DNA from 2 places in the Arthrobacter sp. NPDC056886 genome. Region 2 is predicted to be linked to the other one. Evidence: predicted binding sites of a transcription regulator. Region 2 holds the regulator's gene; the other holds the start of a gene.
What was found. Region 2 encodes LexA, which represses DNA repair genes until DNA is damaged. Its sites were predicted from a motif close to TCGAACANNTGTTCGA; they were not measured.

Region 1 (14,196 bases), on a different contig from region 2:
CGACGAAACATTGGCAACAGCAGCTGCCAACGAAACCGAAGCCGAGGCAACCCCTGCCGAGAATGCAGGTGCTGCAGTAGACGCTGCCGGCGAGACTGCGGCAGCCCCGGCCGCCGCAGACGACGCCGTACCCGCGGAACGCGCTGAAGCGGCGGAGCCCGCCGAGGCCAGCGAGCCCGCAGAGCCCACTGAGGCAGCGGCGCCCGAAGCGCCCGCCGAGGCAGCAGCGGCGGAGACGCCAGAAGCAGCAGCGGCGGAGACGCCAGCCGAACCGGCCGCCGAGCCTGTTGCTAAAGCCGAGGCTCCTGCTGCTCCGGCGCCGGCCCCCTCTTCGGCCGCGCGTCCCGCGCCGAGCCCGGCAGCGTTTGCTGCCCGGCCGAAGGCCAAGCCGTCTTCGGCCGCCCCGGCTCCCGCGCCGGTGGCAGTGTCCTCCGCAGCCTCACTGGCGGAAGCAGCCCGCTGGGGCCGTGTTGAAGGCGACGGCCATGTCTTCCTGACCGTTGACGGCACGGAATACCCCGTCGGCCAGTACCCGGGAGTCAGCGCCGACGAGGCCCTGGGCTACTTTGCCCGGAAGTTCGACGACGTCGTGGCCCAGATCGTCCTGCTGGAACAGCGCGTGAGTTCTAAGGCCCCCACCGCGGACATGCAGAAGACCGTCACGCACCTGCGCGAGCAGCTCGCCGAGCGGAACATGGTGGGCGACTTCCGCTCCGCCGAGGCCCGGCTGGACGCACTGGTGACGCAGATCGGCGAGCTTGAAAAGGCTGAGAAGGCCGAGCACGACGCCGTTCGCGCCGCCGAGCTTGCCGCCCGCGAGGCCATCGTGGCCGAGGCAGAGGAAATTGCCGGCCACGATCCCGCACAGATCCAGTGGAAGACCTCCAGCGCGCGGATGAACGAACTGTTCGAGAGCTGGAAGACCGCTCAGAAGAGTGGAGTCCGGCTGGGCCGCAGCAACGAGGACGCGTTGTGGAAGCGGTTCCGTGCCGCCCGCACGGTGTTTGACCGGCACCGCCGCGCCTACTTCTCCCAGCTGGACAGCACCAATTCGGCAGCCAAGGCTGCAAAAGAGAAGCTGATCGCCGAAGCCGAGGCACTTTCTTCCTCAACCGACTGGGGCTTTGCCGCCGGCGAGTACCGCCGCCTGATGGACGAGTGGAAGGCTTCCCCGCGCGCCAGCCGCAAGGACGACGACGCCCTGTGGGCCCGCTTCCGCGCCGCCCAGGACGTCTTCTTCACCAACCGGCAGGCAGCCAACGACGAGATCGACCAGGAATACGGTGCCAACCTGGTGGTGAAGGAAGCGCTCCTGGTGGAGGCCAACGAGCTCCTGCCGATCAAGGACCTTTCGGCGGCCAAGAAGGCGCTGCAGTCCATCCGGGACCGCTGGGAAGAAGCCGGCAAGGTTCCGCGCGCCGACATGGGCCGCGTCGAAGCTGGCCTGCGGAAGGTGGAGGACGCCGTCCGCCAGGCCGAGGACGAAAACTGGAAGCGCTCCAACCCGGAGACGAAGGCGCGCACCAACAGCGCCTTGACCCAGCTCGAAACCGCCATTGCCGGTCTCAAGGAAGACCTGGCCAAGGCGGAGAAGGCCGGCGACGAGCGCAAGATCAAGGCAGCCCGGGAGGCCCTTGAGGCACGCCAGGCCTGGCTCGAGCAGCTCGAGCGCTCAGCGAGCGAGCTCTCCTAGGCACGCGGCACACCAGAAAGTCAGTCCAGGCCCCGTTTCGGTTATCCACATGACCGGAATGGGGCTTGTTCCATGTCCGGGGAACCCGGAACGATGGCGGGATGGTACACATGCCCCGCGCTCCCGCCGGACTTTCCGGGCCGCCTGGTTCGGGCCAGCGGGGTTCGGGCCAGCGCGCTCCGGGACCGGGGCCGGAGCACTGCGAGCTCTACTCCCCCGGCGCACTGTTCTCCTGGCCGGAGCTGCAGTCGATGGCCGCCGACGGCGTGCTGACGCAGCTGTATCAGCGGGGCTACCTGCCACCCGGCGCGCATGCCAGTCCGCAGCTGCGCGCCCGCGCCGCGTCCCTGGCAGTGGCGCCGGCGATCCGGCAGCGGGTCGTGGCGGGACGAATGACCGCGGCCTGGATCTACGGTTGCGCCGCCGAGCCGGACCGTCTGGCGCTGCTGGTTGACGCCAACCGGCGGATTTCCAGTCTGAGGTCAGTGCGCGGCTGCACCTTCCACGAAGTTCGGCTGGGGCCGTTCGACGTCGTGAGCATGGGAGGCCTGATGGTGTCCAGCCCGCTGCGCACGGCCGTGGACGTGGCGTTGCATGTGGAAGCTGAGCGGGCCGTGCCGGCTCTCAAGGCGCTACTGGCCCGTCCCGAGCTGGGCGTACGTCTCCGGCTGCTCAGGGTTGCGGTCGAAGCCAGCCCGCGCGTTCCGCACAAACGGGCGGCGCTGGCGAAGCTCGCCGCACTCGTCGCACAGCCGCCGCCCGATGCGGCCGGCTAGCGGGGCTGGGTGCCGTGGCGCGAACAGGGCCAGGCCACACGGGCCGGACTGGGCCCGGCTAACTGCGGCGGCGGTTCCCGGTGGTGCGGTACACATCGAAGACGCCGTCAATCCTGCGGACTGCACTGAGCACATGGCTGAGGTACTTGGGATCGCCCATCTCGAACGCAAACTTCGAGATCGCCACGCGGTCCGTGGACGTGTGGACACTGGCCGCCAGGATGTTGACGTGGTTTTCCGACAGTACGCGGGTGACGTCGGAAAGCAGCGACTTGCGGTCCAGCGCTTCGACCTGGATCTCCACGAGGAAGACGCTCGCCTGTGTGGGCGCCCAGTCCACTTCCACAATCCTGTCCGGCTGACCCATCAGACCGCTAACGTTCGTGCAGTCCGTCCGGTGCACGGAGACGCCGGAGCCGCGCGTGACGAAGCCAAGGATCGGGTCCGGCGGCACCGGCGTGCAGCACCGGGCCAGCTTCACCCAGACATCGTCCACGCCGCGGACAACTACGCCGGAATCGGAGAATCGGGCCTTGCTGACCTGGGTGGGAATGGAGACTTCGGTGAGGGCGTCGTCCGGGTGCTCGTTTCCGCCGAGGCTCTCCACCAGGCGTTCCATAACGGACTGCGCGGAGGTATGGCCGTCGCCCACGCCGGCGTAGAGCCCGGAGATGTCGGCATACTTGAAGTCCTCAGCGATCGCAGCGAGGGCGTCGTGGGTCATGAGCCGCTGCAGCGGGAGGTTTTGCTTCCGCATCGCCTTGGTCAGCAGGTCCTTACCGCGGTCAATCGCTTCCTCGCGGCGTTCCTTGCTGAACCATTGCCTGATCTTGTTCCGGGCCCGGGCGCTCTTGACGAAGTGCTGCCAGTCCTGGCTGGGACCGGCGCCTTCAGCCTTGGAGGTGAAGATCTCCACCCAGTCGCCGTGGTTCAGTTCGCTGTTGAGCGGAACGAGCTTGCCGTTGACGCGCGCGCCGATCGTCCGGTGGCCCACCTCGGTGTGCACGGCATAGGCGAAGTCCACGGGCGTGGACCCGGCAGGCAGGGCCATGACCTCACCCTTGGGGGTGAAGACGAACACTTCGCGGGCGTTGATTTCAAAGCGCAGGGAGTCAAGGAACTCGCCGGGGTCCGACGTCTCCTGCTGCCAGTCCACGAGGGAGCGCAGCCAGCCCATGTCGCCGTCGCGGGGGCTGCCGGGGCCGGCGGCCGTCCGGTTCGGCTGGTCCTTGTACTTCCAGTGCGCGGCGACGCCGTACTCGGCCCGCCGGTGCATTTCGTGGGTGCGGATCTGGATTTCCACCGGCTTGCCGCCAGGACCGATCACCGTCGTGTGCAGCGACTGGTACATGTTGAACTTGGGCATTGCGATGTAGTCCTTGAACCGCCCGGGCAGGGGGTTCCAGCGCGAGTGCATCGCGCCCAGGGCCGCATAACAGTCCCGGACTGAATCAACCAGGACGCGGACGCCCATGAGGTCGTTGATGTCGTCAAAGTCTTTGTCGCGGACGATCATCTTCTGGTAGATCGAGTAGTAGTGCTTTGGCCGTCCGGTGATGGTGGCCTTGATCTTCGCCGCCCGGAGGTCCTCGGTGATCTGGTTGCGGATGACCGACAGGTTCTTTTCCCGCTCCGGGGTCCGGTCCCCCACCATCCGCACGATTTCCTCGTACACTTTGGGATACAGAGCAGCGAAGGACAGGTCCTCCAGCTCCCATTTGATGGTGTTCATGCCGAGCCGGTGGGCCAGAGGCGCGAAGATCTCCAGGGTTTCGCGCGCCTTGCGGGCCGAGGACTCAGCCGAGACGAAGCGCCACGTGCGGGCATTATGGAGACGGTCGGCGAGTTTGATCATCAGGACGCGGATGTCCTTGGCCATGGCCACGACCATCTTGCGCACGGTCTCGGACTGGGCCGCCTCACCGAAGCTGACCTTGTCCAGTTTGGTGACGCCGTCCACCAGCATGGCCACTTCGGGGCCGAACTCGGCCTTCAGGTCGGCCAGAGTGTAGGAGGTGTCCTCGACGGTGTCGTGCAGCAGGGCTGCGGCCAGGGTGGTGCCGCTGAGGCCGAGTTCGGCGAGAATGGTGGCCACCGCCACCGGGTGGGTAATGTACGGGTCCCCACTCTTGCGCTTCTGGCCCCGGTGGCAGCGCTCGGCCACCACGAAGGCGCGCTGGATGAGGTCGAAATCCTCTTTGGGGTTGTTGGCACGGACCGTGCGCAGCAACGGCTCCAGGATCGGCGAGTACGCCGGGGCACCGCGGCCGGTCAGCCGGGCAAGGCGCGACCTCGTGCGTTCGCGCCGGCCAGGAAACGTCGGTCGGGCGTGCGAATTGTCGACCTGTACGGGAACATCGGGACGTCCGGGAACCACCAGGTCAGTCTGAGAACCCTGGCCTTGGCCCTTGTCCGCAGGTGCCTCCGGCACCGGCGTCGAACGTTCTTCCAATGGAGCACCTCTCGCGACCGGTCAATTATTCAAGTGTATTCCCGCAGCAGGATACTTTTGTAACCGGCCGGAGTACGGCGACGGGCCGGAGGCCGTCGAAATGGACGGTCTCCGGCCCGTCTGCTGGGCTGGCTAACGGAAGTGGCGGAGCTCAGGCCGTAGCGGGCGACGCCGCCGATGTGGCCTTGGCTGCCGCTTCTGCGCGCCTCTGTTCGACCCGCTTGGCCTGCTTGACCAGGTCAGGTTCGCCCTGCCGCAACGCGGCGTACAGCGGCGCCGCAATGAAGATTGTCGCGGCCGTGCCCACCAGGATGCCCACGAACAGCGCCAGGGACAGGTCCCGCAGCGTTCCGGCACCGAGCAACCCGGCACCGATGAAGAGGATCGCGCCGACCGGCAGGATGGCCACCACCATGGTGTTGATGGACCGGACCAAGGTCTGGTTGATGGCGAGGTTGACCTCTTCGGCGAAGGTGCGCCGGGTGGAGGCTTGGATGTCCGCGGTGTTCTCCCGGATCTTGTCGAACACCACCACGGTGTCGTACAGCGAATAGCTGAGCACCGTGAGGAAGCCGATGATGGCCGACGGCGTCACCTCGAAGTCACTGAGGCCGTAAATACCGGCGGTCATGAACATCGTGACCGCCATGCCGACCAGTGCCGAGAGCGACATCTTCCAAGTCCGGAAGTAGAGCGCCATCAGCACAGCGGCCAGGCCCACAAAGATTGCCAGGCCCATCAGTGCCTGCTTCGTGACGTCCGCACCCCAGGTGGGGCCGACGAACGTTGAGGTGACCTCGTTATCCGTGACGCCGTAGGCCTTGGTGAGGCCGTCCTTGATCTGCAGCGTCTCATCGTCGGAGAGCTTGTCCGTCTGGATGCGCATGGTGGTGCCGGCAACGTTAGCCACACGCGGAACGGATCCCGCCACGACGTCATTGACGGCCTTCTCGCCGAGGGACGCATCGGTTGTCTTGACGTTGGAGACGGTGAATTCGGAGCCGCCGCGGAACTCGATGCCGAGGTTGAAACCACCCTTGGCGACCGGGATCAGGATTGAGAGGGCGACGGCGATCCCGGCAATCAGGAACCACAGTTTCCTCTTGCCGACGAAGTTGTACGAGCGCTTGCCCGAGTACAGCTCATTGCCGAACGTTGAGAAGTTGACCATTTACTTGCCCTCCTTGGACGCGCTCTTGGAGGTACCGGCGAGCTGTGCCTGTTTTGCCTGGTCCTGCTTTTCGGCGAGACGGCGTTCTGCGATGGTCATCCGGCGTTCTGCCTCGGCGGCGGCGCCGGTGTTCTTCGCGCGCACCACTGCCACGGGCTTGTCCTCCGGGGTGCGGACCCGGCCGGCACCCCGGTACAGCGGGACGGCACCCAGGCGCTTCGGGTCCAGACCCGAGAACCTGTGGCCTTCGCCGAAGAACTTGGTCCGTGCCAGCAGCTGCAGGGTGGGATGGGTGAACATGAACACCACGATGAGGTCGGCAATCGCGGTGAGGCCAAGGGTGAACGCGAAGCCGCGGACGTTGCCCACCGCCACGAAGAACAGCACGACGGCGGCGAGGAGGTTGACGGCCTTGGAGGCGAGGATGGTGCGTTTGGCCCGCTTCCAGCCGTTTTCCACAGCCGAGACGAGGCCGCGGCCCTCGCGGAGCTCATCACGGATGCGTTCGAAGTAGACGATGAACGAGTCCGCTGTCTGGCCGATGGCCACGATCAGGCCTGCGACACCGGCGAGCGACAGCCGGTAGTTTTCGGTCCAGCCGAGGATGGCGATGGCCAGGAACGTCAGCACCCCGGCGATCACGAGCGATGCCACGGTCACGAGGCCAAGGGCGCGGTACTGGAACAGCGAGTAGACCACAACCAGCAGGAGGCCGATCAGGCCGGCCAGCATGCCCATGCGGAGCTGTTCCCCGCCGAGGGTTGCCGAGATCTGCTGTTCGCTCTGGATTTCGAAACTGATCGGCAGTGCACCGAAACGGAGCTGGTCGGAGAGGGCCTTGGCCGATTCCTCGGTGAAGCCGCCGGTGATCTGCGGCCGGCCGTCGGTGATGACGGCGAGGGAACGCGGGGCGGAGATGACCTGGTCGTCCAGGACGATGGCGAACTGGGCCTTGGGATCCGAGCCGGTCTGGCCGCCGCCGGCGGCGTAGAACTGGTACAGGCGCTCGGTGACTTCCTTGAACTTGGCAGTGCCCTGGTCGTCGAACTGGATATTGACGGCCCATTCGTTGGTCACGGCGCCCTGGGCGCCGCGCTGCAGCTGGAACGAGGAGGACTTGATGTTCGAGCCCTTTACTTCAACCGGACCAAGGATGTACTTGATGGCCGGCGAGTTGGCCGACGCCGGCTCACAGGTCACCAGCGGCTTGGTCGGATCGGAGCGCTGCTGCTTGTCCTGGGAGGGGTTGTCGCAGTCGAGCGCCTCGAACTGCTTGTAAATCTCGGGGGTAACCCAGTTCTCGTCGCTGCTGTTGGCGGGTGCCGCCGTCGGCTTCGGCAGCTGGGCCTCCGGGGTCCGGGACGCAGCGGGGACGGCTGCGCCGGGGCCAGTCTGGATAACCGGGCGGAAGTTCATGTCGGCGGAGGCCTGGATCAGCGCACGGGTTTCCTTGGCAGGAGTACCCGGGAGGCTGACGACGACGTTGCGGCCGGACTGGGTGCTGATTTCCGCTTCCGCGACACCGGAGCCGTCCACGCGCTGGCGGATGATCGCCACGGCCTGGTTGAGCTGGTCTTCGGTAATACCCGAACCGCCCTCAACCTTGGGCGCCAGGATCATCTGGGTGCCGCCTTCAAGGTCCAGAGCGAGCTTTGGAGCCCAGCCCGCCTGGCCGGCAATCGTGCCGCCTGCCAGGACAGCAGTCATGGCGGCGATGAGTACGCCGAGCCAGACCAGCATCCTGATGGCTGAGTATTTGGGGCCAGTTCGTGCCATTGTCGATCTTTCTATTATTTACGGCGGATCCGCCGGCGCGGGCTCTTGGCCCCCGCCGACGGATGCCCGCAACCGTTGCTTCGCGGGATAGCTCAGTTAGGCAGACTAGCTGTCTTTTTTGCCTTCGTCGTTGAGGCGGCGCAGGGTTTCCTCCGGAGTTTCAATGCGCGGTGCGTCTTGGACAGGAGTGCTGCCATCCGTGCTCTCAGCGCCCAGCTTGTCAGTGGTCAGCGACGAAGCGTCATCGGGAACAACCGACGGCTCCTCGGCCGCGACAACCGGCTCCACAATTTTGGTGACGGCCTGGCGGTGCACGGTGGCGGTGTTCCCCGGGGAAAGCTCAAGAGTGACCTTGTTCTCGGCCTCATCGATGTTGACGATCCGGCCGAACAGCCCGAAGCTCGTCATGACCTCCACCCCGGGCTCAAACTTGGACTGAAGCTGGGCCTGCTGCTGCTGGGTCTTCTTGTTGCGGCGGAACATCATGAAGACGAAAAGTCCGAGCAGGACGAAAAGGAGAATCGTCATGATGTCGATGCCGCCGCCGGCCTGCGGCTGGGTCTGGGCAGAAATAAGTCCGAACACAGGGATTGTTCCGTTCTGTACTTGCATAGCTGTTTTTCAGCAACGTCCGTTTGCTCCGGGCGGCGCGGGCAGAGGTCTGCACAGCAAGCTGGCAGAGAGACCATCCCCAAACCGCCGGCGGCTACCTGCTCTCCGCCCACGGAAACAAAACCCGAACGTGCCGAGCGTCATACCAGTCTAAAGGGAAAAGCTGAAAGTACGGTGCTAGCGGCTATTTCTGATCCGCTGGGGACCGGTTTTCTCAGCCAGGCCACCGCCGGATTCGCCCTGGGGGCCCTCGCCCGGTTCATCGCCAAGCTCGTCGGCCAGCTCTTGGGCCTGGAACAGCTCCAGAGGATCCTGGCTGAAGACGCCGGCAGGCACGGCGAAGCCCAGGTGTGTCCAGGCCGGTGCCAAGGCAATGCGGCCGCGCGGCGTCCGGCCCAGCAGCCCCTCCCGCACCAGGTAGGGCTCGGCAACCGTTTCCACGGTCTCCGTTTCCTCGCCGACGGCGATCGCGAGCGTGGACAGCCCCACGGGCCCGCCACCGAACTTGGTGATGAGGGCCTCGAGAACGGCACGGTCCAGCCGGTCCAGGCCACGCTTATCTACCTCATACATGTCCAGGGCCGCGGACGCCGCCCGGGCATCAATTTGCTCGATGCCGTGAACGAGTGCCCAGTCCCGGACCCGGCGCAGGAGCCGGTTGGCGATGCGCGGCGTGCCCCGTGACCGGCCGGCAATCTCGCTGAAACCGGCCGAGTTGACCTTCAGGTCCAGCAGGCCGGCCGAGCGGCGCAGGACCAGTTCCAGCTCTTCGACCGAATAAAACTCGAGGTGGCCGGTGAAACCGAAGCGGTCCCGGAGCGGCCCGGGAAGCAAGCCGGCCCGCGTGGTGGCGCCCACCAGTGTGAAGGGCGGCAGTTCAAGCGGGATGGCGGTGGCGCCCGCGCCCTTGCCGACGACGATGTCGACGCGGAAATCCTCCATCGCCATGTACAGCATTTCCTCGGCCGGCCGCGACATCCGGTGGATTTCGTCGAGGAACAGGACCTCGCCCTCAGAGAGCGAGGACAGGATGGCCGCGAGGTCGCCCGCGTGCTGGATGGCCGGGCCGCTGCTGATCCGCAGCGGGACGTTCATTTCGGCGGCGATGATCATGGACAGCGTGGTCTTGCCCAGGCCGGGAGGGCCGGAGAGGAGCACGTGGTCCGCGCTGCGGCCGCGCATCCGCGAGGCCTCCAGGACGAGGGAAAGTTGCTTGCGGACCCGGTGCTGGCCCACGAAGTCGTGCAGGTTCTTGGGCCGCAGGGCGGCTTCGATGACCCGCTCCTCCGGTTCCTCTCCCCCGGCGGTAATCGATGGCTCAGCCACGCGCGCCTACCCGGTTTCCGGCGCGGGCGCCGTCCTGGCCCAGCCAGCGCAGCGTCGCGCGGAGGATCTCCGCCACGTTGCCGTTAGCGGCCAGGTCTGGGGAATCGGCCAGGGATTTGTCGATGCTGGCCGTGGCATCCTTTTCGGACCAGCCGAGGCTTGTCATTGCGGCGACGACCTGCGGCTTCCAGACGGATTCCGCGGAAACCGCTGCGGAGGCCGGTGCGCCGGCGGTGCCGTGCGGCACGAGCTTGCCGGCGAGTTCCAGCACGATTCGGCCGGCCACCTTCGGTCCTATTCCGGGGACCTTCGTGAAGGCCTTGCCGTCGCCGGAGTGGGCGGCAACCCGGATGGCTTCCGGCTCGTGGACGGCCAGAACGGCCAAGGCCAGACGGGGACCGACGCCGCTGACGCTGAGCAGGATGTCGAACACATCACGTTCGTCATCGCTGGCGAAACCGAACAATGTCAGCGAGTCTTCCCGCACGATCAGGGACGTGAAGAGCTTCCCCTCATCCCCCACCCGCAGCCCGCTGAGGGTCTGCGGGGTGGCGTTGACGCTCATGCCGGCGCCGTTGAGGTCGATAACGGCGGAGGACAGGCCTACATGCGCTACGGTTCCGCGAAGAAAACTGATCAAGGCCGGGCTCCTGGGTCTACAGCGAAAGGCAACAGCGAATAAATAGAAAGGGAATCTCTAGACAGCGAACAGATAAGAGGGAAACCCTGCTATCCGAACATATCTACGAATACCCTAGCAAGCGAGCCCGACATTCAGCGCGCACGGCGCGCTTTTGCCTCCGCGTCCGCCCACGCCCGCTGGGCCGGAGTGAGAGACTGGCTGCCCGGCCCCGTCGTCGCTACTGCGGCGCCGCTGCCGGCCCGCCAGGCGTGGGTAATGGCCAGTGCCAGGGCGTCGGCGGCGTCGGCCGGGCGCGGGGGCGCGTCCAGCCGGAGGATCTTGGTCACCAGCTTCGTGACCGCGTCCTTGTTCGAGGTCCCGCTTCCCGTCACGGCGGCCTTGACCTCGGACGGGGTGTGAAGCGCCACCGGGATGCCGCGCCGCGCGGCGGCCGCAATGACCACGCCGGAGGCCTGCGCTACGCCCATGACCGTGCTGACGTTGAGCTGGGAGAAGACCCGCTCGACGGCGAGGACGTGCGGTTCGTACTGGTCGAGCCACTCGTCGATAGACGTGGCGATGACCAGCAGCCGCTGGTCCAGGCTCTCCTCCGGGGACGTTCCCACCACACCGAAGGCCACCATGGTGGCCCTCCGGTTCCTTTCGACGTCGACGACGCCGATCCCGCAACGGGTGAGGCCCGGGTCAACCCCCAGGACGCGCAGGGTCAAGACCGGGCCTCAAAATCACAGCTGCGTGAGCGAGTCACTCGGCTTCCAGTGCGGCCTGCACTTCGTCGCTGAGGTCGGCGTTGCTGTAGACGTTCTGGACGTCGTCGAGTTCTTCCAAAGCGTCCACCAGCTTCATGAACTTCTTCGCGGCCTCGAGGTCCAGTGGCACCTGCATCGACGGAACAAACTCGGCCTCATCGGTGTCGTACTCGATTCCGGCCTCCTTGAGGGCATCGCGGATGGCCTGGAGGTCGGTCGGCTCGGAGTGGATCTCGAAGGTCTCGCCATTGTCCTTGACTTCCTCGGCCCCGGCGTCGAGGACTGCCATCAGCACGTCGTCCTCGCTGAGGCCGTTCTTGGGCAGCGAGACGACGCCCTTGCGGCTGAAGAGGTAGCTGACCGACCCGGGATCGGCGATCGTGCCGCCGTTGCGGGAGATCGCGAGCCGGACCTCGGAGGCGGCGCGGTTCTTGTTGTCCGTGAGGCACTCGATCAGCAGGGCAGAGCCCTGCGGGCCGCGGCACTCGTACATGATCTCGGTGTAGTCCACGACCTCGCCGGTGAGACCGGCGCCGCGCTTGATGGCGCGGTCGATATTGTCAGCGGGCACCGAGGTCTTCTTGGCCTTGGTGACGGCCAGTTCCAGGCCCGGGTTGCCGGACAGGTCAGGACCGCCCATGCGCGCGGCGACTTCGATGTTCTTGATCAGCTTGGCGAACGACTTGGCCCGGCGGCTATCAAGGATGGCCTTCTTATGCTTGGTCGTCGCCCATTTGGAGTGGCCTGACATGCTTTACGCTTCCCCTCTGATCATTCGAATAAACAGTTCATGCACGCGCTTCTCCCCCGTCACTTCCGGGTGGAAGGAGGTGGCCAGCAGCTTGCCGGAACGCACTGCAACAATTCTAGCCGTCCCGTCCAGGGATTCGGGGTGGCCTGCTTTGGACGGTTGCACCTGGGCGAGGACTTCGACGCCGTCGCCGACGCGCTCCACCCAGGGTCCGCGGATGAAGACGGCGTGGACCGGGGCCACAGCCCCGGCGACGGCGCTGAACTCGAGCCCCCTGAAGTCGAGATCCGTCTCGAAGGACTCGCGCTGCCGCCCGAAGGCGTTGCGGCGGACGGTGATGTCGAGTCCGCCGAATGTCTGCTGCGGGTTCCCGGCGAGGTCCGTGGCCGGGTCCGCGATCTGGTCCGCCAGCAGGATCATCCCGGCGCACGAGCCGTAGACGGGCAGGCCGGCCTGGATGCGTTCGCGCAGCGGATCCCGGAGCCCGAAAATCCTTGAGAGCTTGTCGATCGTGGTCGATTCGCCGCCGGGGATGATGAGTCCGTCCAGGCCGTCAAGCTCTGCGGGGCGGCGGATCCCGACGCCGGTGGCACCGGCGGTTTCCATGGCGTGAAGGTGCTCACGGAAATCGCCCTGCAGCGCCAGGACGCCGATCCGGAGCCCTGTTCCCACGCGGGAATCAGGGGAAAAAGAGGGGGTGGTCATCCCCACAGCATAATGGGCCGCGCCGGTGCGGTACGCATGGAGATCGCATGCACCAGCCCCGGCCGTCCGGGTTCCATGCCGCTGCTGGGATATATTACAGAGCATGCTTTACTTCAGCGTTCCGCTCGGCAAACTCGTCCGCCGGGTCTCCCGGCTCAGGGGCGGAGGCTCGGCCCTTCCCGGGCTTGTGGTCGAAAAAATCGACCCCGATTTCATGCGGCGGACACTGTCCACGCTGCCCCAGGGGGTCGCCGTCGTCAGTGGCACGAACGGGAAAACCACCACCACGAAGATGGTGGTGGAACTGCTGGAGAGCCAGGGACTGAAGGTCTTCACGAACCGCACCGGCAGCAACTTCACCCGCGGCGTGGCCGCGGCGCTACTGGGCGAGGTGGACTGGCGGGGCCGGCTCGATGCCGACGTCGCGGTTCTGGAACTAGACGAGGCGCATGCCGTGCACTTCGTCAACAAGGTCCCGCCCCGGTACAGCCTCCTGCTGAATGTCCTCCGCGACCAGCTGGACCGTTTCGGCGAGATCGACAAGACCGCCGAACTGCTCCAGCACATCGCGTCCAAGACCACCGGGACCGTGGTCCTGAACCGTGAAGATCCGCGCGTTGCCCGGATCGCCCAGACCCTGGACGGGCCGGAGGTGCTCTACTTCGGGCTGGACGATTCCCTGCTCAGCACCTTCCCCAACGACGACGAGATGCGCGCGGCCCCGGGGAGCCCGGTGCCGCCCGCCCCCGCCCGGCCGGCCGCCGACGTCGTGCTGCGCCGCGTGGGACCCGACGACGCCGATTTCGAGTACGACGGCGCGACGGTCACCACGCCGATGTTGCTCCGCGGCGTCTACAACATCTTCAATGCCGCCGCCGCCCTGACCCTGGCCCGCGGTATCTCGGGAGCCCGCGGCATCGGTACGGACCAGGCCGGCCTGCTCACGGCCCTGGCCAAGGTGGCGCCGGCGTTCGGCCGGGGCGAGAGCCTTGTGGTCGATGGCCTGCCGCTGGAGCTGGTGCTGGTCAAGAACCCCAGCGGATTCCGGCTGGGCCTGAAATCGTTCCCGGCCGCCGGGTACGCCACGATGATCGCGATCAACGACAACTACGCGGACGGCCGGGACATGTCCTGGCTGTGGGACGTCGAATTCGACACCCTCCGCGTCGGCGGCGTGGACCAGCTCACCGGCTCCCGCGCCTACGACATGGCTCTGCGGCTGCAGTACGACGACGTCGCCATCGGCGCCGTCGACACGGAGATCGCGCCGGCGCTGGCAGCGTTCATCCGCGGCGGCGAAGGCAAGCCAAAGCGGATCTTCTGCACGTACACGGCCATGCTGGCCATCCGCCGCGAGCTGTCCAAAATCACCACAGTGGAGGTGGTCTCATGACCCCCCGGTCCCCCGAAACCCCGCACGAGCTCTCCTTTGGGCACGAACTTCCGCCCGACGACTCCGCGGCCCCCAGCAAGGGAACCATCCGCGTGTTGCAGCTCTACCCGCGCGACATGAACATCTACGGCGACTGGGGCAACGCCCTG
Region 2 (14,196 bases):
CTGGACGAAGCCCGCAAACTGATCACCGCCCTTGCCGGCCTGGTAACTGCGGCGGCGCCGGAAATCGGCTCCCAGCACGCGGGACCGTTGCGCGACGGACTCCGTTCGCTGCAGCTGGCCTTCCGCGAGGAATCGATCATCCCGGATGCTCCGGGCAAGGGTCCGGGCGAGAAGTACACCGGCCCGGTCAACTAAGCAGAGTCAACTAAGCACGGTCATCTAAGCACAAAAGCCAGCCATAAAGCGGCGGCGGGCGGACACTTCGGTCCGACCGCCGCCGCCGTCGTTAACGCCCTTGCTCTCCGGATTCGGGCGCCTGAAGCGGCGTCACCGGACGGTCAAACGCGGGCCAGGCGGTGGCGCCGCACCCGCTGCAGGACGAGTCCCACCAGGCAGAGGGCCACCCCAGCCAGCCCCACGGACACGAAACCGGCCGAAGGGCCGATGAGGTCGATGAACAGCCCCGCCAGCGGCGCACCGAGGGCCACTCCGCCGGTGAGCGATGAGCCGTACCAGCCCATGGCCTCGCCGCGGCGGCTCTCGTCAACCAGTTCCGCCACCTTTTCCGAGGCCGCGGACAACACCGGTGCGCACAGCAGACCCGGCAGCAACGCGAGCAGGCTGAGCGTCCAGACGTCGGTCGCGAACGCCATCGGGACGGTCAGCGCTGACATCCCCAGCAACAGGAGGATCGGGGAGATCGGCCGGTGCATGGCGCCATAGAGGATGCCGCCCACCACCGAGGCCGCGCACCAGAAGAGGAACACTAGGCCGATTTCCGCCTCGTGGCCGCCGGTCTGGAGGGCCGCGACGATGCCGACGTCGGTGCCGCTGAGGACCATGCCCGCACCGGCCGCGACGGCGAATACGGAGGCCACGGCGGCGGTGAACCAGCTGAAGTTGTGGATGACCCTGTGCCGCAGGCCGGAGCCCCGCCGGCGCCGTTCCCCGGCCGCGGCTGCCAGGGGTGCCAGTTCGGCTGCGGCCTCCTGCAGGCGGGCCGGCGCGGCCGCGACGACGGCGGCTTCCGCGCATTCCAGCTCCTGAGCCTCGAGCCCGGCGTCGGGAGAAGCGCTCCGGGTGGGCGGGTTGAACCACATGAGGAAGAGTCCCGAGACGGATGTTGCCACTCCCACGATTGTCAGGCCCAGGACGGACTGGCCGCTGGTGGCGACGACGGCTCCGACAGCGGGGCCGATCATGAAGACCAGTTCGGTGGCGATGGCGTCCAGGGTGAAGGCCGTGCGGCGCTGTTCCCCGGGGGCCAGCACGCCGAGGGACTGCCGCACCACGCTGAAGATGGGCAGGGTCAGCAGGCCTCCGATGAACACCAGGGGCAGCAGGACCTCGTAAGAGACATGCGGGACGATCGACCAGATCACGGTCTCGGAGACCATCGACGGGATGAGCGCCTTACGCAGCCCCACGGTGTCGACCCGGCGCCCGCGCCAGGGGGCACCGACAGCGATTCCGATCGTCATCACGGCGGCGGCTGCGCCGGCGGCCGCGTAGCCTTGGCCGAGGGTCAGGACGATGTGCAGGGTCAGCAAGACTCCGGCCGCCGAGTGCGGTATGCGGGCGATCATGCCGACCAGCAGGAGCCGCCGGATGGGCCGGACGGCCAGCAGCTGACGGTAAAGCGCGAAATTCACGAAACTACTTCCTTCTGGTACTGCCCACGGCAGCACCGGGAAGTCCCCCCGTTGGGCCGTCAGCTATGGTGCTGCGCGCTGCAGCTTGACCTCGATCGAATCAACCCGCTCGGCAAAGATTTCATTCCGGGCCCAGGCGTTGTTGAGGCCAGCGACAATGGACTGCACGCCGGCGGCGTCGAGCCCGTCTTCAAGGTAGAGGACCACCCGGAGTTCCGGGCCGGCTCCGCCACCGGGGAGCGGCCTGCCATCGGCCGTGGCCGTGGCAACTCCTCCCCCCGGATGAATTTCAACACGGCGGACCGCAGGAAAGCTAACCGCGCCCTCCCCGAGGGCTGCTGCAAGATCGGGATCGGCGTACGACGGCGTCCAGGCCTGCTGCTGCGCGAGGGCCCAAACCGCAGGCCGGCGCACCACGAACGTCAGGTCGGAGCCGGGATCGAGCACCAGCAGCTCGGCGCCTTCCGCGACCGCGGACAGGGCGGCCCGGGCCGCGTACACGGCGACCGGCCTGGCCTCCGGATGCCACGCCGTCAGCGACGCCGCCGAGGTGAACACCGGCATGGCCGTCCGCCCGTCCGGCGCCTTGAGCGTCACGAGGGCCATGTCGGCCTGTTTGTCGGAGCGAAGTTTGTCCCCGTGCGCCTGGTCCCCGTGCGCCCCCGCAGCGGCTTCGCCCTCTTCGGCGAGCTGGGCGAGGATCGGCACGAACACCCTTGCGGTGGCAAGTGCGGCCACCACGGCCGCCTCGTCGCCCGTGCCCGCGGCGAGGTCGGCCAAAGCCGCAAGGTAGCCGGCGTCGGCCGTGCCGTCGTCGTCCTCGAAATTGTGGATCTTCGCGTCATCGCCGGACAGGCTGCGGCCCGCCCAGGGTTGGCCGGCAGAGTCAGCGGCCCCGCCGGAGCCGGCCAGGGCGGCCGCGATGTGTCCGGGCAGATGCCGGACCGGACCCGCCCCGGAGCCCGGCTGCACTGCATCGTTTGGGTCGTGGAGGCCGTGAGGACTGTCGGTGGGCGTCATGGACACTGACCGCCTAGCGGCGGCCGGCGGCGTCGAGGGCCTGAGGCAGGGTGAAATTGCCGTTGTAGAGGGCCTTGCCGATGATGGCGCCTTCGACCCCGAGCGGCACCAGCGAACGCAGGACCAGGAGGTCCTCAAGGCTGGAAATGCCGCCGGAAGCGACCACTGGCTTGCCGGTCTTCTCGACCATCTGGCGCAGGAGTTCGACGTTGGGGCCCTGGAGCGTGCCGTCCTTGGTCACATCGGTCACGACGTACCGGGCGCAGCCGGCGTCCTCGAGGCGGCCGAGCACCTCCCAGAGGTCCCCGCCTTCCTTGGTCCAGCCCCGGCCGGCGAGGGTGGTGCCGCGGACATCCAGGCCGACGGCGATCTTGTCGCCGAAGCGTTCGATCACCCGGGCCGTCCAGTCCGGGTTCTCCAGTGCCGCGGTGCCCAGATTCACGCGGGCGACGCCGAGGTCGAGGGCCTTCTCAAGGGATTCGTCGTCACGCAGGCCGCCGGAGAGCTCCACCTTGATATCGAGCCGCCCAACTACCTCGCGCAGGAGCTCGGCGTTGGAGCCGCGCCCGAACGCGGCGTCCAAGTCGACCAGATGCACCCACTCGGCCCCCTGCTGCTGCCAGTTGAGGGCGGCCTCCAGCGGGGTGCCATAGCTCGTCTCACTGCCGGCTTCGCCCTGAACGAGGCGGACGGCCTGGCCGTTGACGACGTCGACGGCGGGCAGGAGCTCAAGTACGGGCAACGGGGATTCGGTGGTCATCGTGGAGTCCTCAGCTTGGGGATGGTAGTTGGGAGCGGCCGTCAGGACGCCGGCAGGGTCAGGAGGTAGGCGGCCAGCAGCGACATTCCGGCCAGGACATAGAAAACGATCTGCACCCACAACGGACTTTTCTGCTGCCGGAAAGAGATCGCGCCGCCAACCAGCAGGCCCGCGACGCCCATGAGCACCAGGGACCACATCTAGGCGGTCCGTTCCGGCGCCGCGGTTTGTTCCGCGGCTGGACGCAGGCCCTGGACCCAGTTGCGCAGCAGTCGGGCGCCGGCGTCGCCGGACTTCTCCGGGTGGAACTGGGTGGCGCACAGCGGGCCGTTTTCCACAGCCGCGATGAACGGGGCACCATGGTCGGACCAGGTCACCAGCGGCGCGGCCATCCGCGGCTGGATGACGTCGAAGTCCCAGTGCTGGACGCCGTAGGAGTGCACGAAGTAGAAGCGCTCGCCCTCGACCCCGGCGAACAGCTTGGACCCTTCAGGGGCGGAGACGGTGTTCCAGCCCATGTGCGGTACGACGTCGGCAGGCAACAGTTCCACCTTGCCGGGCCACTCCCCCATGCCCTCGGCTTCCGTGCCGTGCTCGACGCCGGCCTCGAACAGCACCTGGAGCCCGACGCAGATGGCCAGCACAGGGCGGCCTCCGGCGACACGGCGGCCGATCATGCGGATGGCGTCCACGGCTTTGAGTTCGCGCATGACGGTTTCGAAGGCGCCGACACCGGGGACCACCAGGCCGTCGGCGTTAAGGACGTCCTCAGGCTTGGAACTGAGGACGACTTCGGCGCCGGCCCGCTCGAGCGCGCGGACGGCGGACCGGACATTCCCGGAGCCGTAGTCCAGCACCGTGACAGTGGGCTTTCCCTCCGGGGACACCGGCTTGGTCGCGGCGGCGGGATCGATGATGGCCCCGTCGCGGAGCAGCGGGCCGCTCACAAGGCACCCTTTGTGGACGGGATGCCCTCCACGCGGGGATCCGGTTCGACGGCTGCGCGCAGCGCCCGGGCAAAGGCCTTGAACTGAGCCTCGACGATGTGGTGGGGGTCGCGCCCGGCGGTGACGTTCATGTGCAGGCAGATCCCGGCGTGCAGCGTGATCGCCTCGAAGACGTGGCGCGTCAGGGAGCCGGTGAAGTGGCCGCCGATCAGGTGGTATTCCTGGCCTGCCGGCTCCCCGGCGTGAACCAGGTAGGGCCGGCCGGAGACGTCCACGACGGCTTGTGCGAGGGCCTCATCCAGGGGCACGGTCGCCTCGCCGAACCGGCGGATCCCGGCTTTGTTGCCCAGGGCGGTCCGCAGGACCTCGCCGAAGGTGATGGCCACGTCCTCGACCGTGTGGTGCACATCGATGTGGGTGTCCCCGGTGGCCTTGACGGTCATGTCAATCAAGGAGTGCTTGCTGAGGGCTGTCAGCATGTGGTCGTAGAACGGGACCGACGTGCTGATGTCTGAAACGCCGGTGCCGTCCAAGTTGATCTCGACCAGGACCGAGGACTCACTGGTGGTCCGTTCCATGCGTGCGGTCCGGCCCTCGGCGGCGGTGGATCCCGTGTTGCTCATGTAGATGTGTCCTTTGGAAGAAGGCAGGGTGTTGGGCAGTGTGGCGGGGTGCTCGGGGCTCCCCACCAAGTCTAGGCCTGCGGCTTTGCGGAGCCGTTCAGGATGCGTTCAAGGGCCTCAAGGAAGGCTGTGGTTTCCGTCTCAGTGCCGGCGGTCACGCGAAGGTGCCCGGGAATGCCGACGTCGCGGATGAGGACACCGGCGTCCAGCATGCCCTGCCAGACCTCGTGGGGGTTCTCCAGGCCGCCGAAGAACACGTAGTTGGAGTCGGAGGCGGCCGGCCTCAGGCCCAGCCGAGTCAGTTCGGACACGATCCTGTCGCGCTGGCGTTTGATGTCCTCGACGTCCGCCATGAGCGCCTCGCGGTGGCGCAGGGCGGCCAGGGCCGCGGCCTGGGTGATGGCGGAGAGGTGGTACGGGAGACGGACCAGGCGCAGGGCGTCCGCGACCTCCGGGGCCGCGGCCATGTAGCCGAGTCGCGCGCCGGCGAGGGCGAAGGCCTTGCTCATGGTGCGCGACACGATCAGCCGCTCCCGGCCGGGCAGCAGGGTGAGCGCGCTGGGCGTGCCGTCGTGGGCGAACTCGTGGTACGCCTCGTCAACGATCACGACGGTTTGGCTGGCCTCGCCGGCGTCGTAGACGGCCTCGACGACATCAAGCCCCAGCCCCGTGCCCGTGGGGTTGTTCGGGGAGCAGAGGAAAACGATGTTGGGCTGCAGCTCCCGGACCTGCCGGGCCGCCGATTCCGCGCTGAGCCCGTAGTCTGCCGCGCGGGCGCCGACGATGTACTCAGTGTCCGTGCCGGAGGCCAGCAGCGGGTACATCGAATATGTGGGAGGGAACCCGAGGGCTGTCCGGCCGGGGCCGCCGAACGCCTGGAGGATCTGCTGAAGGACTTCGTTGGAGCCGTTCGCGGCCCAGATATTCTCCGCTTCCAGGCCGTGGCCAAGATATTCCGCGAGGGCCTCGCGCAATTCGGTGAACTCGCGGTCAGGATAGCGGTTCAGGCCGACGGCGGCGGCGCTGACGGCCTCGGTGATCGCCGCCCGGACATCGGCGGGCACGCCATGGGTGTTCTCGTTGACGTTGAGCAGGATGGGAACGTCCAGCTGCGGCGCGCCATACGGACGCAGGCCACGCAGATTGGTTCGGAGGGGCAGTCGGTTGAGGCGCTCAAGCTGGTCAGTCACGTGACCAGTTTAAGTGGTACCGGCACGGGCGCTGAAACTGTGACGCCTGCAACGGCACTTGGGTGAGGGTAGTTGGGTGATGGAACTTGGCTTGCCGGACGCTACTTGGACGGGACGAACAGCTCCTGGCCCGGCATCACACGCGCGGCATCCAGGTTGTTCAGCTGCACGATATCGGCCACAACGTCGCGGGGATCGCGCTCCGGGGCCACGGACCCCGCGATGGCCCAGAGGGACTCCCCCGGCTGCACTGTGACGGTAACGGTCGGTGTCGGGGAGAGCTGGTCCGCGGAATCCGCCGCCTTCGCGGGTGCGTTGAGGAATCCGCTGAACGACAGAATGAGCGCCGCCAGCAGGATCAGCGGGACACCGAAGAAGACGAAGCGTCCGCGCCGGGTGAGCCGCAGCGGCGCTTGCTTGGGCCGACCGGCGGAAACAGCGGCCGCCACCCCTAGCGGTGCGGGCGACGTCGGGGAGGTGCGCGGGCCGGCGTTGATCGGGTACACATTGCCGTAACGGATGCTGCCCTGGCCGAAACTGGTCTGGTCGACACTGCTCTGGCGGGCGCCGCTCTGGCTTGCGCTGCTCTGGCCGATGGTGCTGTGGCCGACGCTGCCGAGATCCACCACGCCACTGGCACCAGCCCTGCGGTGGTGATTCGTGACGCCCTGAACGAAAGTGCCTTGAAACGCGCTTGAAGCTGACATGAACTGAGCCCTCCTGGACCATACGGTGCCGCCCGGCGTACTCCACGTACTCGCCGCCAACCGGCCGAACCTTCGAACATAGAACCGAACACCGGATCCGGAGTCGCAACTCCGAACTCGAACACATATTCGAACTCTGCTTGTTCTGTTTTAGCACTTACTAACGAACGATGTCGAGACTCGCTAGAACAAATGTTTGAAAAAGCTTTGCGGCTGGCCTATTTTTGAGGGACAGAACAACCACAAATGAATTCACTGGGTGAAGTCATTGGTAGTTGATCAGCAGGGTCTGACATTTCAGACCGGAAGTTCCCGGTGACAGCAGCCAAGGCAGCCGGGCGGAACGGAAAGGCGTTGGCGAACATGGCAGCACAAGCCACCGGCGGCAGGGCCACCTCACGGAGCCCGCAGCCCGCCCGGGCCCCCAAAAGCCTCACCGTCCGGCAAAAGAAAATCCTGGAGACCATCCAGCGGTCCGTCACGGACAAGGGCTACCCGCCGTCCATGCGCGAGATCGGCGACACTGTCGGTCTGGCCAGCCTGTCGAGCGTTACCCATCAGCTCTCCCAGCTCGAAAAGCTCGGTTACCTGCGGCGCGATCCGAAGCGCCCGCGGGCCATGGAAGTGCTCATGCCGCTGACCCTGGACGAGGGGACCACCCCGATTTCGGGAGTCGAGAAGTCCAGCGGCCTGCGGGCCGTCGGCGGCCTGTCAGTGAATGAACTCGCCAGCGCCACTGACACCGCAATGGTGCCACTCGTCGGACGCATCGCCGCCGGCGGACCGATTCTCGCGGACCAGGTGGTGGAGGATGTCATGCCGCTGCCCCGCCAGCTCGTGGGCCACGGCGAACTCTTCATGCTCAAGGTGGCGGGCGACTCGATGATCGATGCCGCCATCTGCGACGGCGACTGGGTGGTTGTCCGCCGCCAGGGCGATGCCGTCAACGGCGACATCGTTGCCGCGCTGCTGGACGACGAAGCCACGGTCAAGACATTCCGCCAGCGGGACGGCCACACGTGGCTGCTGCCGCAAAACACCCAGTACGAGCCCATCCTCGGCGACCACGCCGTCATCATGGGCAAAGTCGTCTCGGTGCTCCGCTCCCTCTAGCGGCTGCGGCCGGGTCATCCCGGACCACGTAAACCCAAAGCAAACGTCCCCGCCGGTAATCCGGACGGGGACGTTCGCGTTTTCTGGTCGACTGGCTCCCCAATTGCCTATTTGGCGGCCTGTGCCGATTCTTTGGCCAGGCGCTCCAGGGCCGCCATGGCTATCGACGAATCGGTGGTGGGCCAGAAGGGCGGCAGCGCGGCGCGAAGGAATCCGCCGTAGCGCTCCGTGGACAGCCGCGAATCCAGCACCGCTACCACGCCCTTGTCCGACGTCGAGCGGATCAGCCGTCCGGCGCCCTGCGCGAGCCGAATGGCGGCGTGCGTGGCCGAGACGGACATGAAGCCATTGCCGCCGGCCTGGGCGACGGCCCGCGAGCGTGCCGTCATCAGCGGATCGTCCGGCCGCGGGAACGGAATCCGGTCAATGACCACCAGCCGGCAGGACACTCCGGGAACGTCGACGCCCTGCCACAGGGACATCGTGCCGAACAAACAGGTGTCCGGCTCGTCCGCAAACTGCCGCACAAGCGCCGTCATGGTCGACTCCCCCTGGCACAGGATGCTGAGGCCCAGCCGGGGCCGCATGGCCTCGGCGGCTTCCTCGGCCGCGCGCCGCGAGGAAAACAGGCACAAGGCACCGCCGCCGGAAGCGCGGATCAGCTTCTCGAGTTCGTCCAAGGCCTCGGGGGACGTTCCGCGGCCGGGTTTGGGCAGGTGCCGGGCGACGTAGAGGATGCCCTGCTTCGGATAGTCGAAGGGGGATCCGACGTCGACGCCGGTCCAGCTCGGGGCGCCGTTGCCAACGAGGCCGAGGCCGCCGGCAGCCGGCTCGAAGGCAGCGCCGATGGCCAGCGTGGCCGAGGTCAGGATGACGGTGTGGTCCGCGAACAAACCCTCGCGCAGACGCCCCGCGACGCTCAACGGCGCAACATTGATCAATGCCGGCGAGCTCTCGTCCGGCTGGGAGTAGCCCTGCGCCGGGTCGAAGCTGCTGTTGCGGGAGAACCACACCACTTCGCGGTTTTCGCGCGCTGCCAGGAGCCGCTCACAGAGTTCCAGGATGACCATCAGGCGTGAGCGGGCCAGCTGGCGTCCGCCGTCGGCCGACACGGAGCTGTCCCCCTTCGAATCAGACAGGGCGGCGCGGCACGCGTCGCGCAGCTGGTCGATGCAGTCCAGCTGCTCGCTGTTCAGCCCGTTGGGCATCAACCCACTCGGGACGCCGTCGATCGCCAGCTCCAGATGGGAGGCAGCATTGTTCAGCGCGTCCACGGTGATGCCCGTGTGTTTCCGGGCCCCGGACGCGGCGGCATGCACCATCGCCACGGAGAGCTGGCCGGAGACCGCGCCCGTGACGCGGTCCTGAAGTTCGTGCGCCTCATCCACCACCACGACGTCGTACTCGGGCAGCACCGCCAGGCCTTCGAAGGCGCTGACGGCCAGCATGGCGTGGTTGGTGACCACGACGTCGGCGTCGGCGGCGTTCTGCCGGGCCAGCTCGCTGAAGCATTCGGCCGCGAGCGGGCACTTCTGCGCGCCGAGGCACTCCATGGAGGTGACCGAGACCTGGCGCCATGCCCGGTCCGTGACGCCTGGCATGAGCTCGTCGCGGTCCCCCGTCGTGGTCCCCTCAGCCCATTCGCGCAGGCGGACGACTTCCTTGCCCATTTGCGAGGACGGCCCGCCCACTGCGGCGGCGAAATGCGGCACGCTGGTATCCTCCCCGAGGGAAAACAGCTGTCCCTCGGAAGGTTCCTCGGACGGGAAACCGCCCTCGAGCTTGTGCCGGCACACGTAGTTGGACCGGCCCTTCACCAGGGCGACCTTGACGGGCCGTGCCAGGGCAGGGGTGATGGTCTTGAGCAGCCTGGGCAGGTCCCGGCCCACGATCTGCGTCTGCAGCGCCAGGGTTGCGGTGGAGACCAGGGTGGGCTTGTTGCTGGTCAGCGAATGGGCGATCAGCGGAATCAGGTACGCCAGGGATTTGCCGGTCCCGGTGCCGGCCTGGACCAGCAGGTGGTCGCCGCTGTCTATCGCGCGCGCCACCTGCCGGGCCATTTCGTGCTGGCCATCGCGGCTCTGGCCGCCCATGCCGGACACGGCACGGTCGAGAAGTTTAACCACGAACTCCTCACCGGCCGCGCCCGCAACCGCAGCGGCGTCGCCTTCGGCGTCTGAGCCACCTTCTAAGCCGCCTTCTAAGCCGACGTCGGCGCCGGCCGATGCGCCCGCACCTCCGGCGGCGTCCAATTCAGCGTCAGACGCGTCGGCGTCAGCAGGTCCGGCGTCAGCCCTGGTCACCGCAGCCTCAGTCATTACTGACGAAGGGATCCAGTTCGGCTGCGAGTCCTTCACGCACCATCACCACGGCTCGGGTCCCGGTCTCCTCGTGGTCGAGGCTGAGGATCTCGGCGTCGGTCTCGTGGAGCTTGCTGAGCAGGTCCCCGCGGTTGTACGGGATCAGCAGTTCAAGCTTCACGCTGGGCCGCGGAATGCCGTCGCTGATGGCCTTGAGCAGCTCCGGAATGCCTTCACCGGTGCGGGCCGAGACCACCACGTGGCGCGGTTCACGCTGCTTGAGCCGCTCCACCACAAACGGGTCTGCGGCGTCGGCCTTGTTCAGGACAATGATTTCCGGAACCTTGCGCGCGTCGACTTCGCTGAAGACGGTCCGGACAGCGGCGATCTGGCCTTCCGGATCCGGGTGCGAGACGTCCACGACGTGCAGGATCAGGTCCGAGTCGGCCACCTCTTCCAGCGTGGAGCGGAATGCCTCCACGAGCTGGGTGGGCAGGGACCGGACAAATCCCACGGTGTCCGCCAGGGTGTACCCCAGCCCGTCAGCGGTTTCGGCCTTGCGGACGGTGGGGTCCAGGGTGGCGAACAGGGCGTTCTCCACCAGCACCCCGGCGTCGGTCAGCCTGTTCAGCAGCGAGGATTTCCCGGCGTTGGTGTACCCGGCGATCGCCACCGAGGGCACCGCATTACGACGGCGGTTGGCCCGCTTTGTTTCCCGGGCGGGCTTCATGGCGGCGATTTCACGCCGCAGCTTGGCCATCCGGGTGCGGATCCGGCGGCGGTCCAGTTCGATCTTGGTTTCACCGGGACCACGCGAACCCATGCCGGCGCCGGCCCCGCCCACCTGGCCACCGGCCTGGCGGGACATCGACTCGCCCCAGCCACGCAGGCGCGGCAGCAGGTATTCCAGCTGCGCCAGCTCCACCTGCGCCTTGCCTTCGCGGCTCTTCGCGTGCTGCGCAAAGATATCCAGGATCAGCGCCGTGCGGTCAATGACCTTGACCTTGACGATGTCCTCCAAGCCGCGCCGCTGGGACGGGGCCAATTCGGCGTCGACCACTACGGTGTCGGCGCCGGTGGACATCACGATGGCTTTGAGTTCCTGCGCCTTGCCGGAGCCGAGGAAGGTTCCGGGATCGGGCTTGGCCCGCCGCTGGACCAGCCCGTCGAGGACCTCCGAGCCGGCGGTCTCGGCGAGGGCCGCGAGTTCGCGCAGCGAGTTCTCGGCATCCGCGAGGGTGCCTTCGGTCCAGAGGCCGGCCAGGACGACGCGCTCAAGGCGCAACTGCCGGTATTCGACCTCGGTGACGTCTTCGAGTTCGGTGGACAGGCCGGCCTTGCGGCGCAACGCGTGGCGTTCCTCAAGATCCTGCTGGTCGCCGTCGAAGTTGGTGTACACCTCGTCCAGGCGGGAGATGGCCTGTGCTTTGCCGAGTACCGACGTCGGGCCGCCGGTCACGCCGGCGCCTCCGTTGGCGCCCGCTCCGGAGCCGCCGCCACGGCCTGCGCCTGGGGCGGGGGTGTCCTTGGACAGGATCCGGTCGATTACAGCCTGAATCTCCTCAGGACTCATGTCCTGGGCTGCTGAATCGGGTCCGGTGTTGGGGTGGCTGGTCATGGTCTCCTTTAAGGGTTCGGCACTTTCAGAATAGTGCCGATTGGTGCTCTGTGGGGCGGTATTCGCGCTGGGCTGACGGCGGGGGGTCATGCAGGCCTCCTGGATTGCCCGCGGCAACGGTGCCGGGGCGGGGCTGGCTCCGTCCGGAGCGGTGGCTAGGTGTTGGGTAGAGGCGGCAGAAGCGCCTGGCTGTGAGAACACTGGCTATGCGAGGCGGTGCCTGTGGAAAACGCTGCCTGTAGTAAACACAGTGAGGTAGGTGCCCTCCGCCGAACCGGGCCTGCGAGCGGCCCGGGGAGCACGGTGCCAGCAGGACACGGTGCCGGCACAACAAGGTGCTCAGGAAATGGCTGGATTCCAAGTGGTGCATGCGCCCAGCGGGTGAGAAAACTCACCCTAGCGATGGCGCACTCAGCGGAAGGCGTTTACCTGCGTCGCTCCGGGGACGGGATGTCACTCCTGGGACAGACTTCACCCCGGGGATGGGACAAGGCCCGTGCCGGCTACTTGGAGATCAAGATCATGTTTTTTAGCGTAGCAGACGTCAAGGCTCCCGCCCGGTTTCCCAAGGGGGCGGGCCGCCAACTAATCTGGCCCATTATGGAGTCTGCACATTATTTCAGCGCCCAGCCGGCCGGGCCCTTCACCCGCAAGCCGCTCACCGTGGATCTCGCCGGTGAAACGCGCCGCCTGCAGACGTCCTCAGGGATCTTCAGCCCGGACGGGATCGACAAGGGAACGGCCGTGCTGCTCGCCGACGTCCCGGCTCCGGCGCCGCAGGGCAACCTGCTGGATATCGGCTGCGGCTGGGGACCGATCGCACTGACCATGGCCCTGCGGGCACCGCACGCCCACGTCTACGCGGTGGACGTGAACGAACGCTGCGTGACCCTCACCAACGAAAACGCCGGGCTGTTGGGGCTGAGCAACGTCACCGCCAGCACTCCGGACGCTGTGGACTCCGAACTGCGCTTTGACACCATCTGGTCCAACCCGCCGATCCGGATCGGCAAGGATGAGCTTCATGCCCTCTTGCGCCTGTGGGTTCCCAGGCTGGCGCCGGGTGGATCGGCCTGGCTCGTGGTGCAGAAGAACCTCGGCTCCGACTCGCTGCAGCGCTGGCTGGCGGCCGAACTCGACTCCAGCTTCACCGTGACCCGGGAGAGCACGTCGAAGTCGTTCCGGATCCTTCGGGTCAGGAAAGCGTCCCGCTAGCGACGATCACGGCCGGGCCGCTGAGTTCGACGTGTTCGTGCCCCTCCGGGCCCAGGAAGAATTTCACACCGACGACGCCGCCGGGAACGTGGACGTTCCACGCGTCCGGTGCGCCCTGGCCGGCCCAGTGGCGAATGGCGACGGCGGCGGCGCAGGCGCCGGTGCCGCATGATTGGGTCTCCCCCACCCCGCGCTCGTGGACCCGCATGGTGATGGTGCCGGTGCCGTCGTGGACCAGCGGTTCGGACGGCACGACGAATTCGACGTTGGTCCCGTGCGGCGGCGTCGGGTCTACCCGTGGGGCGGTGAACAGCTGTGTGGCCTCGAGTTCGGCGGTCTCGGCCAGGGCCACCACTGTGTGCGGGTTGCCCATGCTGACGGAAAGGGCGGGCCGGGCGACTTCGAGCCCCTCGGCGCTGACGAGCGAATCCATGGCCCGTGCGGTGGCCTCGCCCGGGAAGATGAACTCCCAGGGGCCCATGTCCACGGCGTAGCCCGCAGCTGTCCGGACGATCGTCTTGGCACCGCCCCGGGTTCCAATGACGAGGGACTCGCCTGCCGGGAGATCCACGAGTCCTTCGGCGATGAGGAAGTGCACAAAGACGCGGACTCCGTTGCCGCACATCTCGGACAGCGAGCCGTCGCCGTTGCGGTAGTCCATGAACCACTCGGCGTCAGGGTGCGCGGCCAGCAATTCCTGCCCCTCGGGCAGGAGCCGGGAAGGTACGGCCCGAATGAGTCCGTCGCCGCCGATGCCGCGGTGGCGGTCGCAGAGCGCCGCGACGTGCTCGGGGCTGAGCGAGAGTGTGCCGTTGGGATCTGCCATCAGGACAAAGTCATTGCCCGTTCCGTGGCCTTTGGAAAACTTCAGACCGCTGAGCGGTGCGGTATCGCCGGCAGTGCGGTCGGCGGCTACGGCTTGGGATTCGTCCATGCTTCAAGGTTACCGGTCCGCCCTGACCGCTCCGGCACCGTGACCGGCCGTGACCGTTACCTAGACCGTGACCGTGACAGAGACCGAGACCGAGACCCGATCGCTACGCCGGCGGCA

Region 1: ruvA (Holliday junction branch migration protein RuvA) is a predicted target of LexA. The motif match lies at 10,540-10,555, and genes of this name have one in related genera.

The regions. Positions count from the first base shown of each region.
Region 1 covers NZ_JBHUBT010000002.1:56,620-70,815, forward strand. The annotation lists gene ACFRJ8_RS03345 (DUF349 domain-containing protein) at 1-1,693, shown strand, start outside; gene ACFRJ8_RS03350 (hypothetical protein) at 1,804-2,469, shown strand; gene ACFRJ8_RS03355 (RelA/SpoT family protein) at 2,528-4,846, opposite strand; gene secF (protein translocase subunit SecF) at 5,073-6,092, opposite strand; gene secD (protein translocase subunit SecD) at 6,093-7,868, opposite strand; gene yajC (preprotein translocase subunit YajC) at 7,974-8,396, opposite strand; gene ruvB (Holliday junction branch migration DNA helicase RuvB) at 8,658-9,806, opposite strand; gene ruvA (Holliday junction branch migration protein RuvA) at 9,799-10,446, opposite strand; gene ruvC (crossover junction endodeoxyribonuclease RuvC) at 10,581-11,159, opposite strand; gene ACFRJ8_RS03390 (YebC/PmpR family DNA-binding transcriptional regulator) at 11,194-11,949, opposite strand; gene pdxT (pyridoxal 5'-phosphate synthase glutaminase subunit PdxT) at 11,953-12,654, opposite strand; gene ACFRJ8_RS03400 (MurT ligase domain-containing protein) at 12,758-14,047, shown strand; gene ACFRJ8_RS03405 (type 1 glutamine amidotransferase) at 14,044-14,196, shown strand, end outside.
Region 2 covers NZ_JBHUBT010000015.1:45,437-59,632, reverse strand. The annotation lists gene ACFRJ8_RS21520 (DUF1844 domain-containing protein) at 1-195, shown strand, start outside; gene ACFRJ8_RS21515 (MFS transporter) at 339-1,652, opposite strand; gene ACFRJ8_RS21510 (SseB family protein) at 1,716-2,672, opposite strand; gene priA (bifunctional 1-(5-phosphoribosyl)-5-((5-phosphoribosylamino)methylideneamino)imidazole-4-carboxamide isomerase/phosphoribosylanthranilate isomerase PriA) at 2,686-3,432, opposite strand; gene ACFRJ8_RS21500 (hypothetical protein) at 3,474-3,632, opposite strand; gene hisH (imidazole glycerol phosphate synthase subunit HisH) at 3,633-4,379, opposite strand; gene hisB (imidazoleglycerol-phosphate dehydratase HisB) at 4,376-5,002, opposite strand; gene ACFRJ8_RS21485 (histidinol-phosphate transaminase) at 5,074-6,192, opposite strand; gene ACFRJ8_RS21480 (LysM peptidoglycan-binding domain-containing protein) at 6,294-6,641, opposite strand; gene lexA (transcriptional repressor LexA) at 7,263-8,012, shown strand; gene ACFRJ8_RS21470 (ATP-dependent DNA helicase) at 8,120-10,330, opposite strand; gene hflX (GTPase HflX) at 10,323-11,930, opposite strand; gene ACFRJ8_RS21460 (class I SAM-dependent methyltransferase) at 12,531-13,145, shown strand; gene dapF (diaminopimelate epimerase) at 13,126-14,079, opposite strand; gene miaA (tRNA (adenosine(37)-N6)-dimethylallyltransferase MiaA) at 14,183-14,196, opposite strand, start outside.